Regions from separate parts of the Lactobacillus paragasseri genome, predicted to be linked through region 2. Evidence: predicted binding sites of a transcription regulator. Region 2 holds the regulator's gene; the other holds the start of a gene.
What was found. The regulator LexA, encoded in region 2, represses DNA repair genes until DNA is damaged. The targets are predictions, from matches to a motif close to CNAACANNTGTTNG.
Positions count from the first base shown of each region.

Region 1 (7,654 bases), 220 kb from region 2:
TAGTTACCAATTACGTGATTTTTTCACAAATATTGTTAAATTTTCACAAGTCTTGTGAAAATTTAAATTATGTCTTAGAATTATTGTTGATTAGACAAAATGGGAAATATAAGCATAGGTGGTAAATAAAAATGGATGTCCTAATATTTAATAGTGTTAGTGAAAGTATTAAGCGGGCGATTAATAAAAAATGTGGGTTAAATCTTTCTCAAACTCGTTTATTACTTTTCTTCGACCGTCATCAGAATGAAACATTGACGATGGGAGAATTAGCACAAGCACTAAGTATATCGCTTTCTACCTTAAGTAGACAAATTAAGCAGAAAAAAACTGCTGCTTTAATTCAAGTTGAACGTTCAAAGAAGGATTCTAGTAAATCTTTAAATTTGAATGCTGAAGGATTAGCCAAAGCCCAGGAACTAAAAGATGTTTTAAGACAAATCGAGGCGCAGGTTTTTTCTACTTGGAGTCAAGAAAAAATTCAAGATTTTGATAGTAAGATGCAAATTGTTGTTAACAACTTAATGGCAGATGAGTTATAAATCAACGATTATATTTAAAAAACAATTGATTTTATGATATAATTTCATTTTGATAAGTAGTATTGCAGCATGCAACTTAATGCTGCCATTTTAATTTTAAGGTAGGTTTTCACACGTGAAGATAGCACTCATTACAGATAGATATAAGCCCAGAAGAAGCCAAGGCCAACGATATTACTGTAGTACCAATCCCAGTTATCATTGGAGATAAGCAATATATGGATGGGATAGATATTACTGCGGAAAAACTTTTTGAGCTAGAACGCGATGGAGCACCTTTTCCGAAGACTTCGCAACCTAGTCCAGGTACTATGCTTGAACTATGTCAGAAATTAAAAGATGAAGGCTATGAAGCAATTATCGCTATTCCATTAACGTCAGGTATTTCCGGTTTCTACAATAGCTTAGTTAACTTAGCACATAATCATCCTGAATTTAATCTTTACCCTTATGATCCAGCAATGACAGTTCGTTCAATGGGAAACTTAGTACTTGCAGCCGCCAAAATGATTAAAAATGGGTGGGAACCTAAAGAAATTTTAGCTAAGCTTGATGAAATCAGAGATACAATCGATGTTTTATTTGTTGTAGATGACTTAAATAATTTAGTTCGTGGTGGCAGATTAAGTAATGCGAGCGCCTTTATTGGTACTATGCTTCAAATTAAGCCACTGTTAACATTTAAAAAAGATGATTATCAAATTGTAAGCTTTGATAAAGTACGTTCAATGAAGCGTGCGGTAAAGAAAGCAGAAAATATCACTATTGAACGAATAAATAATTCACCAATTAAAGATAAAATAGCATTAACCGTTTATAATTCAAATGACTTAGAACAAGCTACTAAGGTTAAAGATGATTTTCAAGCCGCTTTCCCTAATATGACCATCAAAATGTTCAATTTTAGTTCTGTGATTGCCACATATTTAGGAGAGAAATCTCTTGGTATTACTTGGATGGCAGACATTGATAAAATGGACTTTAGTAAAAAATAATCATATGAAAAATAGGAGAGCTAGAGTTGCTTTCCTATTTTTTTAATAAATAAAGAAAAACTAAAGTGAGAGTGAACTAAATTAATGAAAAATAAATTTTTAAAAATTTTAGGCTTAGTCGCAGGGGTAGGATTTACGTTAGTAATAGTCTTTCAAGTGATTTTAGCAATGAATACGAGCGCTATCAAAAATTCAACTCCCACAACTGTTAACTCAGCTACAAGTAATAGTAGTGATAAAGAAATTATTGCTGAAGCATTAAATACTGATTTTAAGAGTTACAAATTTAAAGTAAAGAATTCACCTGGAATTGAGGCTACTAGAACTTGGTCAGGCAAATATCAAAATGACCCGCTTAAAGCACAAGCTAAAGTAGATAAGACTTCTATGTGGCTAAATGAAGATAAGGTATATCAGAAGATGTGGGATAATACCGGAAGTCCAAAATGGAAGGCTTCATCTACAATGACGCCTAACAAGGTAGTCAGTCAGTTTGATCCAGCTATTATCTTAAGTGGAAGTAAAGCAATTAAGAATAATATGAAACTGAAAAAATCTGGCTCTGTTTATCGTGTTAGCTATAGCGGAAGTAGTTTACGTTTCTGGAATAAAACCCACAAGAAGCTAATTAAAAAGCTTAAGGGTAATGCTTCAGGTCTTGATAACGAAGGTGCACTTAAGCGACTAAAAGTTGAATATACTTTAAAAGAAAAAAGTGGACACCTAGTTTTGACTAGTTTTTCATTTTATTTGCGTTTTGCTTATGCTGGTTATAATATCTCGCAAGAGGGTACGTATTCAGAAATCAATGCTATTAAAGTAAGTACACCTAATGCATTAAAATCGAAGTCCTCTACCAAGAAGAGCCACAGAGTGTACCATCCAAAAGCTGATGATAGTTTTGATATCAATATAGATTCAGAAAACTCACATTCTTCTCAATCTAGTCAATCAAGTTCAAGCTCAAGTAGTCAGCAATCTAGTTCATCACAAAGTAGTAAATCTGAAGAGCATAATGATGCTAAGCAAGATTCACAAAACCAAAGTAACGCAACAAGCCAGTCAGCAGACAATAAAGAATCTAACCAACAGTCGCAAAACAATAATACAAATACTAATAATCAACAAGGGCAAAATCAAAATAATCAGCAGCCTGCATCAGGTCAGAGTCATTAGAAATAGATAATTTAAAAAGCTTTGAAAAATCCAATTTGGAATTTCAAAGCTTTTTTTACTGGACTAAACTTATTTTTCATTTTTTATAGAATTACGTAATAATTTAAGAAATAAACGCGCAACGTTTGATAGTTGAACTCGTGAATTCCAAATTAACCGATTATGATCAATTATTTTGGGTTGAAGTGGAATAAAACAAAGATTGCTCTCCGGGGAAAGTGAAAGTAAATCTTTATAAATTAGCAGGCAATATAGTCCTTTTTCTACTAGATATTGCAGATTATCAGGTAAATTAAATGTGGCTACGATATTTAATTTTTGCGGATCAGTACACCAATCTCTAAAGTTATCAGAATCAGCTGTGTGCTTAGAAATAATAAGTGGATATTTCTGAAGGTCTTCAGGGACAATATATGGTTGCTTGGCAAGAGGATGATCTTTACTTACAATTATTCCATATTCATTATTTTCAGGAAGCGTAAGGCTATTAAAGTTTTGAGTCGTGTCATATTGTCCCATTGTAATTCCAAAGTCTAAAATACCACGCTCAATTTTCCCTTCGATCATAGAAGAATTCCCATTAAAAACATGAATTTTTACTTGAGGGTAATTTTTAACAATATTATTTACAATATCCATTACACGCTTAATTGCAATACTTTCTCCAGCTCCAATATATAATTCACCAGAAATGATTTTAGAATGTTTTAAATTTTGTTGTGTCTTATTAGCTAAAGAAATAATTTCTTCAGCATGTTCTTGAAGATAATAGCCTTCCTGAGTTAACGTAATTTCTTGATGTCCGCGGTAAAACAAGGTTACACCAAGTTCTTCTTCTAGATTTTTTAACTGTCTTGACAAGGATGGCTGACTAATATGAAGAGAATTAGCAGCTTTTGATATATTTTTTTCTTCGCAAACTGCCAGAAAGTATCTTAAAACTCTTAACTCCATAAGTGATACCTCTCATTTTTAATATAAACTATCATATTTATTATAATTAAAATAGTACTATACTTAAATTAATCTTGATTCTTATGTCTATTGATCTTATTGAGAGCAGCTTTTTGCTTTTTTTGATCTACGTGAGTATACAAGTCAGTTGCCGTAGTTCCTTTTTGACCTAATTGTTGTGCTACGAGAACTTGATCTTTAGTTACTTCGTACAGCTCACTGGCCAAAGTATGGCGTAATTTATGCGGTGTTAGAGGTTTTCCAAAAGCAGCAGAATATTTATTGACCATCTTTTCAACAGCATTTGCAGTCATTCTTCTGGTTTTTCCATGCCATCTGGTTAAAAAGAAGGCTATATCATCTCTATCTGCATGGTAGCGATCGGCACGTATTTCTTGATATTTTTTTAAATAAGGAATAGTCCAGTCAGCAATCGGGACACTATCTTTTTGACCACCTTTTCTAATCACATCAAGCATTTCATCTTTTAGGTTAATGTTACGAACATTCACACTAACACATTCTGAAACTCTAATTCCTGTACCTAAAATCAATGCAATAATAGCGATATCACGTTCATGATTTTTTTTGAAAGAAGGTAGAGACTGTTTATTACATTTATGCTCGTATTCATTTTCAATAAAATCTAAAAATTGATATTTTAAATCACCCATGTACATATGAGATTCTAGAACATGAGCTCGGTAATTCAATGTCTTAGTATCATTCAACGAATTAATTTTTAACATGACATTACGATCAAAGTATGGTTCTCCATGATTATTGTCTGAGGTAATTGTTAAAAATTTATATAAAGAACGCAGGGCATTAATTGATCGATTAATTGTAGTAGGTGAGTTTAATCGTCCTTGTTGGTTTTTGGTGTGTTTAAGATGATGAATATAAAGCATAACATCATTTCGTTGCATGTCTTCTAGTGTCACTAGTTCAATTTCTTTATTGGAAGAAGCTGTAGATAATTTATTTTGTCTCAACCAATCAAAAAAGCGACGAATTTCTGTTAAATATTGGTATGTTGTAGTTAATGAATGAGTGGTGCCAAGATTATATTCTTTTACAAAATCAGGCATATTCGCCAACTCTTGTTTAATTAAGGATAAATATTTGTTAGTTTCCAATTTATAGTCTCCTCGAACATAGGTTTGTATATATTATATCTTATTTAAGCAATTTAGTCTTGTCCCCTAATCTTTTCTAAGTAGGAGAGGGGGGAGAGTATCCATAAGTAAGAAGAAATTAGATAAATAATAACCTGAAAATGTAGAAGTTAGTTTACAGATTGCTAGGAGGAACATAACTAAAACTGGAATGCGAAAATTCTAAGGTAATTTAATAATTGATGAACTGAAAAGTTAATTTAAATTAATTTGGCAAATTTCAAGATAATTAAGGAGTTGATTATATAATTTAGAATTTGATTGAAATAGTATTTATTAACTATATATTTATTAACTGAGGCGTTAAGGCTGTATAAATGTTTGGATTTAATTAGAGGAGAACGGGATATAATTTCTAATTAAACATTAAACTAATTCACAGGAATTTTTTGCTGAAACTTACAGCTTTTTGGTATGTATGAGGAGGTTTTGTTCTTAGTATTTTGAAGACACCGATAAGACACTAATCAAGTGTAATTTTAAAGGTAAAAATAGAATTTTATAATAATTAAATGTAATTTGTAAGCATTGATTATCAGCAAAACATTGATGTTTCGGGAGAGTCTCTTATACCTTTCATTAAAATTATTGTTTTAATGAAAGACCATTACGTATATATTGATAATTCTAGACTTTAATTTTAATAAGAAAATAAATTAAAATACCCGCAATAACAATTGATAGATAAAAATTATTATGACCAGGTTTACTATGATTATGCTTTATCTCTTTTTACCTTTTATTTTGAATGTTTCATAATAATTTTAAGAAATATTCAACTTAGTATCTAGCATATCCGAACTAACATGATCTAATTAAAAGCTTACTGGATTTAGATGAAAGAAATGTATCATGAACAAAAAAGTTTCGCATCCAGTAATTTATGAGTTCTTATAGCTAACAACTTAACAACTATTAATCAAGAACCATTTTAAAAGACGTAGAATCGTCATCTCAGCACTAAAGAAATAATCTAATCTGATTAATTGATAAAAATCTTTAGCTTAGTATTTTCAGCTGATTAATAAATGAAATAGAGGCTAAGGAAGATTTCTGACTGTAAAAAGATTAATGTGTTCTAATTGAAATGCTAGTAAATTTAAAAATGATTTTTAAAAAGTAACTTTTGATAAATAGTAGATAATTAGTTGATTGACTGTTGATTGTGATTAATTACAAATATGATATATTTTTAAATATTACTTTACATAATATATATTACACGAAGTATAGTCAAGATGAACTAAGCTACTCTCTTTTATAAGTAAAAAAACTTTGAGTTTTATCATTCTCAAAGTTTCTCTATTAATTATTCATTTTTAGAAAAAGATAGTTTCTTTCTTTTATTTAAAGAGATCGTATAAACGATATTGATTGCTCCTAAAAGTAAAACAGCAAACCAAATAGTTTTTAAAACAAAGATCTTTTGGAGCAATGCTGATACAATTGCACCAAGTGCAAATGCAATAACCAAGAACATATAGTTAACAGCTGCGTTATGCTGTGACTTATCTTCACCAAAGAAATATGCGCTCCAAGCAACTACAGATTTTTTTAAGTTGCCAGTTGTAAATGCATTATTATATCCCATACCTTCAATTTTACTAAATGATGCATTCTGAACCGCTAAACCAAACGCAATTACCGGAACTACATAATAATTTGGTACGTTTTTAGGAACGAAACCAACGCCCAAGCAAATAAATAGAATTGGAAATAAACAAAATACACGCCAATAATTACTTTTTACATACTTATGAAAAAGTCCAACAAGTAGTAATCCTAAGGTAAAAGCAATAAACGTTGTTGCCCTGTTTAACATACCTGCAATATTATGGTCAGCAAATGCTGACGCAAAGAAGATGACGTTTCCTGTCTGCCCAGCAGATAAAGTATGTCCCCGTTGAATATAAGTATAGGCATCAATAAATCCCGCAGAAAAAGTCAATGCTGTAGCTAAAATACGCGATTCAGATGGACGATATTTTTCATCTGAAAATATTCCCATGATTAACCTCCAAGTTATAGTGAAAACAAATTAAAAACATGATCGATTTAGACCATGTTTAATTTGTTTAATCTTCAATATGAATACTCTTAATAATCACATCTTCTTTTGGCTTATCATTTGTCTTATCACGTGGAACCTTTGCAATTTCATCAACAACATCCATACCTTTGATCACTTGACCAAAAACAGTATGGCGACCATCAAGCCATGGTGTTCCACCTTGCTTGTATGCCTTAACTAATTCTTTAGGATAACCTGCAGCATCCATTTCTTTAATCATGCGTTTAGGTACGTTTTTATTTTGAACAATAAAGAATTGGCTGCCATTTGTATTAGGCCCAGAATTAGCCATGGAAAGCGCACCACGTACATTGAATAATTTGTTTGAAAATTCATCTTCAAAAGGATGTCCCCAGATACTTTCACCACCAGTACCGTCACCCTTTGGATCACCGCCCTGGATCATGAAATCACTAATTACTCTATGAAAAGTAGTGCCATCATAATAGCCTTTTTTAGCTAAACGGACAAAATTTTCAACAGTCATTGGAGCTTCTTTTTCAAATAATTGAATTTTAATATCTCCATGATTTGTTTGAATTAAGGCTTTTGGACCTTTTGCATTTTCTAGGTCTAATTGTGGATATTGCATATTAATCCTCCTGAATTTTATACTATTCTAATTCATTTTACACTTTATTTAACTACACTTCATTAGTCTGCGTCTTCTTTCAAGTAATTTTTGATTGCAGCTAGCATAATTTGACCATAGGATTTAAGCTTAGCTTGACCTACTCC
Region 1 covers NZ_AP018549.1:976,694-984,347, forward strand. The annotation lists gene LpgJCM5343_RS04740 (MarR family winged helix-turn-helix transcriptional regulator) at 132-542, shown strand; gene LpgJCM5343_RS04745 (DegV family protein) at 680-1,537, shown strand; gene LpgJCM5343_RS04750 (hypothetical protein) at 1,622-2,713, shown strand; gene LpgJCM5343_RS04755 (LysR family transcriptional regulator) at 2,783-3,667, opposite strand; gene xerS (tyrosine recombinase XerS) at 3,736-4,806, opposite strand; gene LpgJCM5343_RS04765 (YoaK family protein) at 6,155-6,853, opposite strand; gene LpgJCM5343_RS04770 (peptidylprolyl isomerase) at 6,921-7,508, opposite strand; gene recQ (DNA helicase RecQ) at 7,571-7,654, opposite strand, start outside.
Region 1: xerS (tyrosine recombinase XerS) is a predicted target of LexA. The motif match lies at 4,820-4,833, and genes of this name have one in related genera.

Region 2 (7,654 bases):
AATCTATAATTAAAAGCTTTAATAGAAAGAAGGTTAAGCGTTCATTTGCTTAACCTTCTTTTTGATAAACTAAAAAAGTTGATTTAAAAGTATATGGCTATTATTTTAGAAAAACGTTTTTTTTGCTATACTGGTTCAAGGTGAGACAAATGGATGAACTAGAAAAAAATGAAAGACTAGGTGACTTGTTTGCCTATTATGGTCCACTCTTAACCAAGGGGCAGCAAGATTATTTTGAAGATTATTATTATAATGACCTGTCTTTAGGTGAAATTGCTGATAATCACCATGTATCTCGTCAAGCTGTTTATGATAATTTAAAACGAAGCAGCAAGGCTTTAGAAAAGTATGAAGATAAACTTCATATGAAGCGTGATTATATAAGAATAGAAGAAAAAATAACTGAAGCCGTTTATGCCCTTGAACATGGCAAAATTAATCGTGCTCAGATTGAACTTTTAAAATTATTGAAACAAATGGGAGTAGAATAGCATGGCTTTTGAAAATTTAAGTGAAAGACTTCAAAAAGCATTAAAAAATTTAACAGGTAAAGGAAAAATTTCTGAAGCTGATATTAACGATGCAAGTCGTGAAATTCGGTTAGCTTTACTAGAAGCTGATGTTAACTTTAAGGTTGTAAAAGACTTTATTAAGAAGATTAAGAAAGAAGCCTTAGGTAAAGAAGTTCAAGAGAGCTTAAATCCAGGACAACAAATTATCAAAATCGTTGATGACGAGTTAACTAAGATGATGGGAGAAGAGGCTGTTTCTCTTAATAAGTCTCAACATATTCCCACCATTATTATGATGGTCGGTTTGCAAGGTACTGGTAAAACTACTACCGTTGGTAAACTTGCAAATTATCTAATGAAAAATGAAAAAGCACGACCTTTATTAATTGCAGGCGATATTTATCGTCCAGCTGCGATTGATCAGTTAAAGCAAATTGGTCAGCAGTTAAATGTACCAGTTTATAGTGAAGACAATCAAGATGTAGCAGAGATTGTAAAGCATGGTCTTGAAGAAGCAGATAAGAATAAAAATGATTATGTCTTAATCGATACAGCTGGTCGTCTTGAAATTGATGAACAGTTAATGGATGAATTAAAACGTGTAACAGCTGTTGCTCATCCAGACAATACTTTGCTTGTTGTTGATGCAATGACCGGTCAAGCAGCTACTCAAGTTGCTGAAGGATTTAATAATGATTTAGATCTAACGGGTATCATCTTAACTAAGCTTGATGGTGATACTCGTGGTGGTGCAGCTCTTTCAATTCGTGCTGTTACTGGTCTTCCAATTATCTTTACTGGACAAGGTGAAAAATTAACTGATCTTTCAACTTTCCATCCTGATCGAATGGCGTCACGTATCTTAGGTATGGGAGATATGTTGACCTTAATTGAAAAGGCTCAACAAGACTATGACGCTAAAGAAGCCGAAAAAATGGCTGAGAAGATGCGTGAAAATACATTTGATTTTAATGACTTCATTGATCAAATGGATCAAGTACAAAAGATGGGACCGTTGGATCAAATTATAAAAATGATTCCTGGTTTAGGAAATAACCCTGCTTTAAAGAATATCCAAATTCCAGAAAAACAAATTTCTCATATTAAAGCTATCGTTTACTCAATGACACCTGAAGAGCGTGAAAATCCTGATATTCTTAATCCATCAAGAAGACGCAGAATCGCTGCTGGTTCTGGTAGATCAATTGCCGAAGTCAATCGCATGATTAAACAATTTAAGCAATCAAAAGAAATGATGCAAAAGATGACTAAGGGAGATATGGGCGAATTCGCCAATCTGCCAGGTATGAATTCACCAATGGGTAAGATGGCGATGAGATCAATGAATAAGCGCTTCAAGAAAAATAAAAAGAAGCGCATGAAGAAGATTAAACGATATCGCTCAAAATAATTTTTAACTGTTAAGGAAAAGCACTTTACACACATTTAGCTTTATGCTATATTATTTAAGTCAAGAAATTTAGGAGGAATTAATTAATGTCTGTTAAGATTCGTATGCGCCGTATGGGCTCAAAGAGAAAACCTTTTTATCGTATCGTAGTTGCTGACTCACGTATGCCACGTGATGGTCGTTTTATCGAAGAAGTTGGTTACTACAACCCACTTACTAACCCTGATGAAGTTAAGCTTGAAGAAGATAAGATTTTTGAATGGCTTGAAAAGGGTGCTCAACCATCAGATACTGTGAGAAGCTTGCTTTCAAAAGCTGGTTTGATGACTAGATACCACGACGCAAAGTACGGTAAGTAATTTACTATTGCAATTAGAAGTTTGGGAAAGCTTTTCCCAAACTTTTTTTATTAGAAAGAATAAGTATAATGACTGAGTATTTTGAAGTTGGAAAGATATTATCTCCTCATGGTTTGACGGGGGAAGTTAAGGTAAATGCAACTACTGATTTTCCTGAGGAAAGATTAGCTAATGGAAGCAGATTATTCATTAAGAATAGTGATCAGTACCAAGAATTAATTGTAGAAGCTACACGTCGTCATAAACAATTCTACTTGGTTAAATTTGAAGGAATAGATGATATTGATCAAGCTGAAAAAGTTCGTGGTAAAGAATTATATGTAGCAGAAACAGATCAGCAAGAATTACCTGAGGGCAGCTACTATTTCAAAGATATTTTGAATTGCCCAGTCTATGATGCTAAAACTGGTGAAAAGCTTGGAGTTTTGGCAAATATTGAAACTCCTGGTGCTAACGATATTTGGGAGATAAAACCAGAGCATGGCAAAAGTTTCTGGATCCCAAATATTGAATCAGTCGTTAACAACGTTGATCTAGCTAATAAGAGAATAGAAGTAACTTTACTTGAAGGATTACGAGATGAGAATTAATGTTTTAACCCTATTTCCAGATATGTTTACCCCTTTACAAGTATCAATGTTAGGAAGAGGATTAGAAGATAAAAAATGGGAGCTAAATTTAGTTAATTTCCGTGATTTTACTACAGATGTCCACCATCATGTTGATGACACTCCATATGGAGGAGGAGCTGGCATGGTGTTACAAATTATGCCGATAAAAAAAGCTTTAGATTCTTTAACTAATAAAGGAAAGGTAATTATTACAGCCCCTCAAGGAAAGACTTTTAATGAAAAGATGGCGCAAAATTGGGCTAAAGAAGAAAATTTGACCTTTATTTGTGGCCACTATGAGGGATTCGATCAAAGAGTCTATGATTTAGCGGATGAAACAGTTTCAATCGGTGATTATGTCCTTACGGGTGGAGAATTGCCGACGATGAGTATGATTGATGCAACTGTACGTTTATTGCCTGGAATTTTAGGAAATGCTGCTTCTCCAGTTGAGGAAAGTTTTTCTCATGGACTTTTAGAATATCCTCAATATACTCGTCCAGCTGATTTTGAAGGAGAAAAGGTACCTGAAGTATTAACATCTGGAAATCATCAAAAAATTGCCGAATGGCGCCACAAAGAAGCGTTGCGAGCAACTTATCTTCATCGCCCAGATATGTTAGCTGAACGAGAACTAACAAATGAAGAAAAGAAGATGCTTGAAGAAATTAAACTTGAAAAAGAGAATTAGTATTTACAAGCTTTTTTCTATTTGGTAAACTAGTCGTTGTGGCATAAGCCACTTATTTATGGGTATTCCGCTGGCACTAAGTGTTGATGAATGCCGTAGAAGGAGAGAAAATAATGGATCCATTAATTCAAGAATTAACTAAAGAACAATTACGTGATGACATGCCTGACTTCCGTGCAGGTGATACTGTTCGTGTTCACGTACGTGTTGTTGAAGGTACTCACGAACGTATCCAGATGTTCGAAGGTGTTGTAATCAAGCGTAAGGGTGCTGGTATTAGCGCAACTTACACTGTACGTAAGATGTCATCTGGTATTGGTGTTGAACGTACTTTCCCAGTAAACGACCCACGTGTTGCTAAGGTTGAAGTTCTTCGTCACGGTCGTGTACGTCGTGCTAAGCTTTACTACTTACGTGACCGTCATGGTAAGGCAGCTAGAATTGCTGAAAAGCGTCGCGGTTAATTCAGTTAATCAAGACAATATTAGAAGCTATCTCGAGAGAGATAGCTTTTTTTATACAAAAAATAAGAGTTTCAAAAAAGAAACTCTTAATTATTAATAAAATGTAATATGATTTAATGGCCAGTATCTCATTTTTACCACGCCAACAATTTTACTTCGTGGAATTGTTCCAATGTAACGACTATCCTTTGAAACACTTCTATGATCTCCCATTACAAAGTAGGTATTAGCGGGAACTTTGTTAGTTTTCTGCATTTCTTTTAGTTGCTTAGCAGTGTAGAATTGGCGGTAATTTTGTGTTTTAGCTAAAGAACTTAAAGTAAAGTTTTGAGTATTGGTATATTTAGTACCAGAAACACCATCTTCACCATTATCAATTAACTTTTGACCAGCCTTCAACCAAGGCTGATTAATTTTTTTACCATTGATATAGATCTGATTATTTTTACTTACAACGGTATCACCTGGTAGCCCAATAACTCTTTTAATATAAAGAGCTCCAGGCTCATCAGGAGCATCAACAATTACAATATCGCCTTGTTTAATCTTTGCATGGCGAAGTGCAATAACACGATCATTATTTTCAAAAGTTGGCTGCATTGAAATTCCAGATACTGTTAAATTAGCAAAAACAAATTTATTTAGTACAAAGAATATACCAAAAAATATCGCTACTAAAATTAGTACTTGGAGAATCCACTGTCCCCAGCTTTCAGTTTGTTCTTGTTTTTTCAATTTCTTCACCTTATTTAATCTATTTCACCATAAAGTGTAACCTTAAATTTGCATTTTGTCGATTAAACTAAAAATAAGAGAGAAAAATAGAAAAGTAACAAATCTCAAAAAGGTTTAAAATGATAATTTAGCTTATAATGAAGTAAACTGTAAATTAAGAGGAGGGCGCATAATGAAGACAGTGCATGAGTATTCAGCGGGCAGTATCATTTATAGAATTAATAAAAATGAAATAGAGTTTTTATTAGTTCAAAGTATGCTTAATCGTACATGGGGTTTTCCTAAAGGACATCTTGAAGCTGGAGAAAATAATGTACAAGCGGCAAAAAGAGAAGTTTACGAAGAAGTGGGATTAAGACCAAACTATGATTTTAATTTTAAAGAAAGTCTCACTTATAAAATTACTCGTGATCGTTTGAAGACAGTAACTTTGTTTTTAAGTGAATTCATTCCAACTCAAAAAATTAAATTACAAAGAAGTGAAATTGGCTCTTCTAAATGGGTGAATTTAGAAGAGGCCAGTAAATGCTTGCATTATGAAGAATTGAATGAGCTCTTAAAAAAGGCACAGGACTACATTAAAAATGAGATATCCAGATAAGTTATTAGTTGAAGTTAAGGAAAGATCAAGAGGGATGAAATTAGAAGGGATCAATTTTGGAGCTGGTCCAGTTCATCCTAAACTAATGATTATTGGCGAAGCACCAGGAAGAGAAGAAATAGAGTCGCTGATTCCTTTTCATGGTGCTTCAGGAAAAGAATTGATGAAGTCATTAGCTTCAATTGGCTTAAAGCGAGAAGATGTTTACATTACAAGCGCAGTAAGAAGTCGACCTTATAGTGTTAAGAGGGTATTTAGTAAAAAAGAAAATAAAGAAGTAATAAAATACCCTAACCGAAAGCCAACTAAAAAAGAAATTCTAGCGCATGCTCCTTTATTAGATTTCGAGCTTCAATATGCTCAACCTAAAATTATCGTAACTGTGGGCACGACTGCTTTGAGCCGCTTACTTGATCATAAATATGAGATTAGTAAAGTGCATGGTAAGATTATTAAAAATACCTCGATTTTGAAATTAAATAGTAAAAAAGATGGCTACGTTTGGTCTAAAGAAAAATATACGGTAATACCACAATATCACCCAGCCGCGGTTTTTTATAACCGAAAACTGACAGATACAATTGCTCAAGATTGGTTAAATATAAAACCTTTAATTAAATTAGTGAAAAAATAAAAACTGGTAGGAATTAATTTCCTAACCAGTTTTTTTAATCAATGTTATTACGGTATAGACCGACAACTTTGCCTAAAATTTGAACCACAGGTAAAATAATTGGATCCATAGTATCATTCTCAGGTTGTAAACGATAATATCCATCTTCTTTAAAGAATCTCTTAACTGTTGCTTCATTGTCTTCAGTCATTGCAACAACGATCTCGCCATTATTTGCACTAGATTGTTTGCGCACAATCACGTGATCACCGTTTAAAATTCCAGCATTAATCATTGATTCACCATGAACGCGTAACATGAAAAGTTCGCCAGCATCATTTTCAAGATCAGGTGGAAGAGGAAAGTATTCATCGATATCCTGAACCGCTAAGATTGGTTGACCAGCAGTCACTACACCAACAATTGGAATATCTTTAGGCTTAATTCCTAAAGCTTCTCGTCCCTTTTCAGTTACTTCAATTGCTCTTGGCTTAGTGGCATCTTTTAAAATATACCCTTTCTTTTCAAGTCGAGCTAAGTGACCATGAACGGTTGAAGTTGATGAAAGGTCAACTGCACTACAGATTTCTCTAACTGTAGGTGGAAAAGCTCGTTCTTCAACGGTATCGTAAATAAAACGTAAAATTTCTAATTGTTTATTTGCATGTGGTTCAGTCATAATTTTTTCTCCATCTAGTTACTTACTAGTATTTTAACAAAAAAACTTTATCTCAGCAAACAGGCGTTCTTAGTAGTTGAGTCTTTTTTTATTGCTATAATTAGGGTAAACTAACATTGTTTAGTGAGGTGTTTACTTATGGATAAAAAAGAAGAAGAAAAGCTAATTAAAAGAATTAATGAGCTAACTAAAATTAGTAGAGAACGCGAATTAACTCCCGATGAAGTTGAAGAACGCAAGAAATTAAGATCTGCTTTTCTAGAAAACTTCCGTGCAGGCTTTAGGCAGCAATTAGAAGACACTGTAGTTATTGATGAAAATGGTAAAGAAGTAACTTCAGAAAAAGCAAAAGAGGCACAACGTCGTAAAGGATTAAGAAAAGATTAATCTTTTACTTTAAAAATAGCTGTTTTTTTGGTATGCTGAAAAAGTACATTAATTTTCGGAGGTTTTTGGGAAATGAATTTAGGTTTAGCAATTTTTCTTATTATTATCGCATTATTAATCGGTCTTGTCGGCGGATTTTACGGTGCTCGTGCATACATGAAGAAGTATTTCCAAGACAATCCTCCTATTAGTGAAGATATGATTGCAGCTATGATGGCGCAAATGGGACAAAAACCATCCGCTAAGAAGCTTAATCAAGTTATGAATATGATGAAGCATCAACAACAAAAGTAGTAGCTTACTTTACTAATATTTGGTAATAGACAGAGGACCGGATTCCTCTGTCTATTTGTATATTGTGAGGTGAAAAAATGAACATTTTCAGCAAATTGGGCTGGTTTTTCAAGCAAGAAAAAAAGAGATATATTATTGGAATTAGTTTTCTGGCTTTAACTTCGATTGCAAATTTAGTACCTCCTAGAATTTTAGGATTGATGGCTGATCAATTAGATAAGGGATCAATTAGTTGGAGTGAATATGCAGCTTTAATTTTAGCGGTTGTTGCTGCTGCGATTGTTTTGTATTTATTAC
Region 2 covers NZ_AP018549.1:760,757-768,410, forward strand. The annotation lists gene LpgJCM5343_RS03730 (C69 family dipeptidase) at 1-9, shown strand, start outside; gene ylxM (YlxM family DNA-binding protein) at 150-491, shown strand; gene ffh (signal recognition particle protein) at 493-1,923, shown strand; gene rpsP (30S ribosomal protein S16) at 2,010-2,282, shown strand; gene rimM (ribosome maturation factor RimM) at 2,351-2,872, shown strand; gene trmD (tRNA (guanosine(37)-N1)-methyltransferase TrmD) at 2,862-3,584, shown strand; gene rplS (50S ribosomal protein L19) at 3,698-4,048, shown strand; gene lepB (signal peptidase I) at 4,142-4,783, opposite strand; gene LpgJCM5343_RS03770 (bis(5'-nucleosyl)-tetraphosphatase) at 4,956-5,384, shown strand; gene LpgJCM5343_RS03775 (uracil-DNA glycosylase) at 5,368-6,018, shown strand; gene lexA (transcriptional repressor LexA) at 6,053-6,676, opposite strand; gene LpgJCM5343_RS03785 (DUF896 domain-containing protein) at 6,815-7,063, shown strand; gene LpgJCM5343_RS03790 (YneF family protein) at 7,136-7,357, shown strand; gene LpgJCM5343_RS03795 (ABC transporter ATP-binding protein) at 7,435-7,654, shown strand, end outside.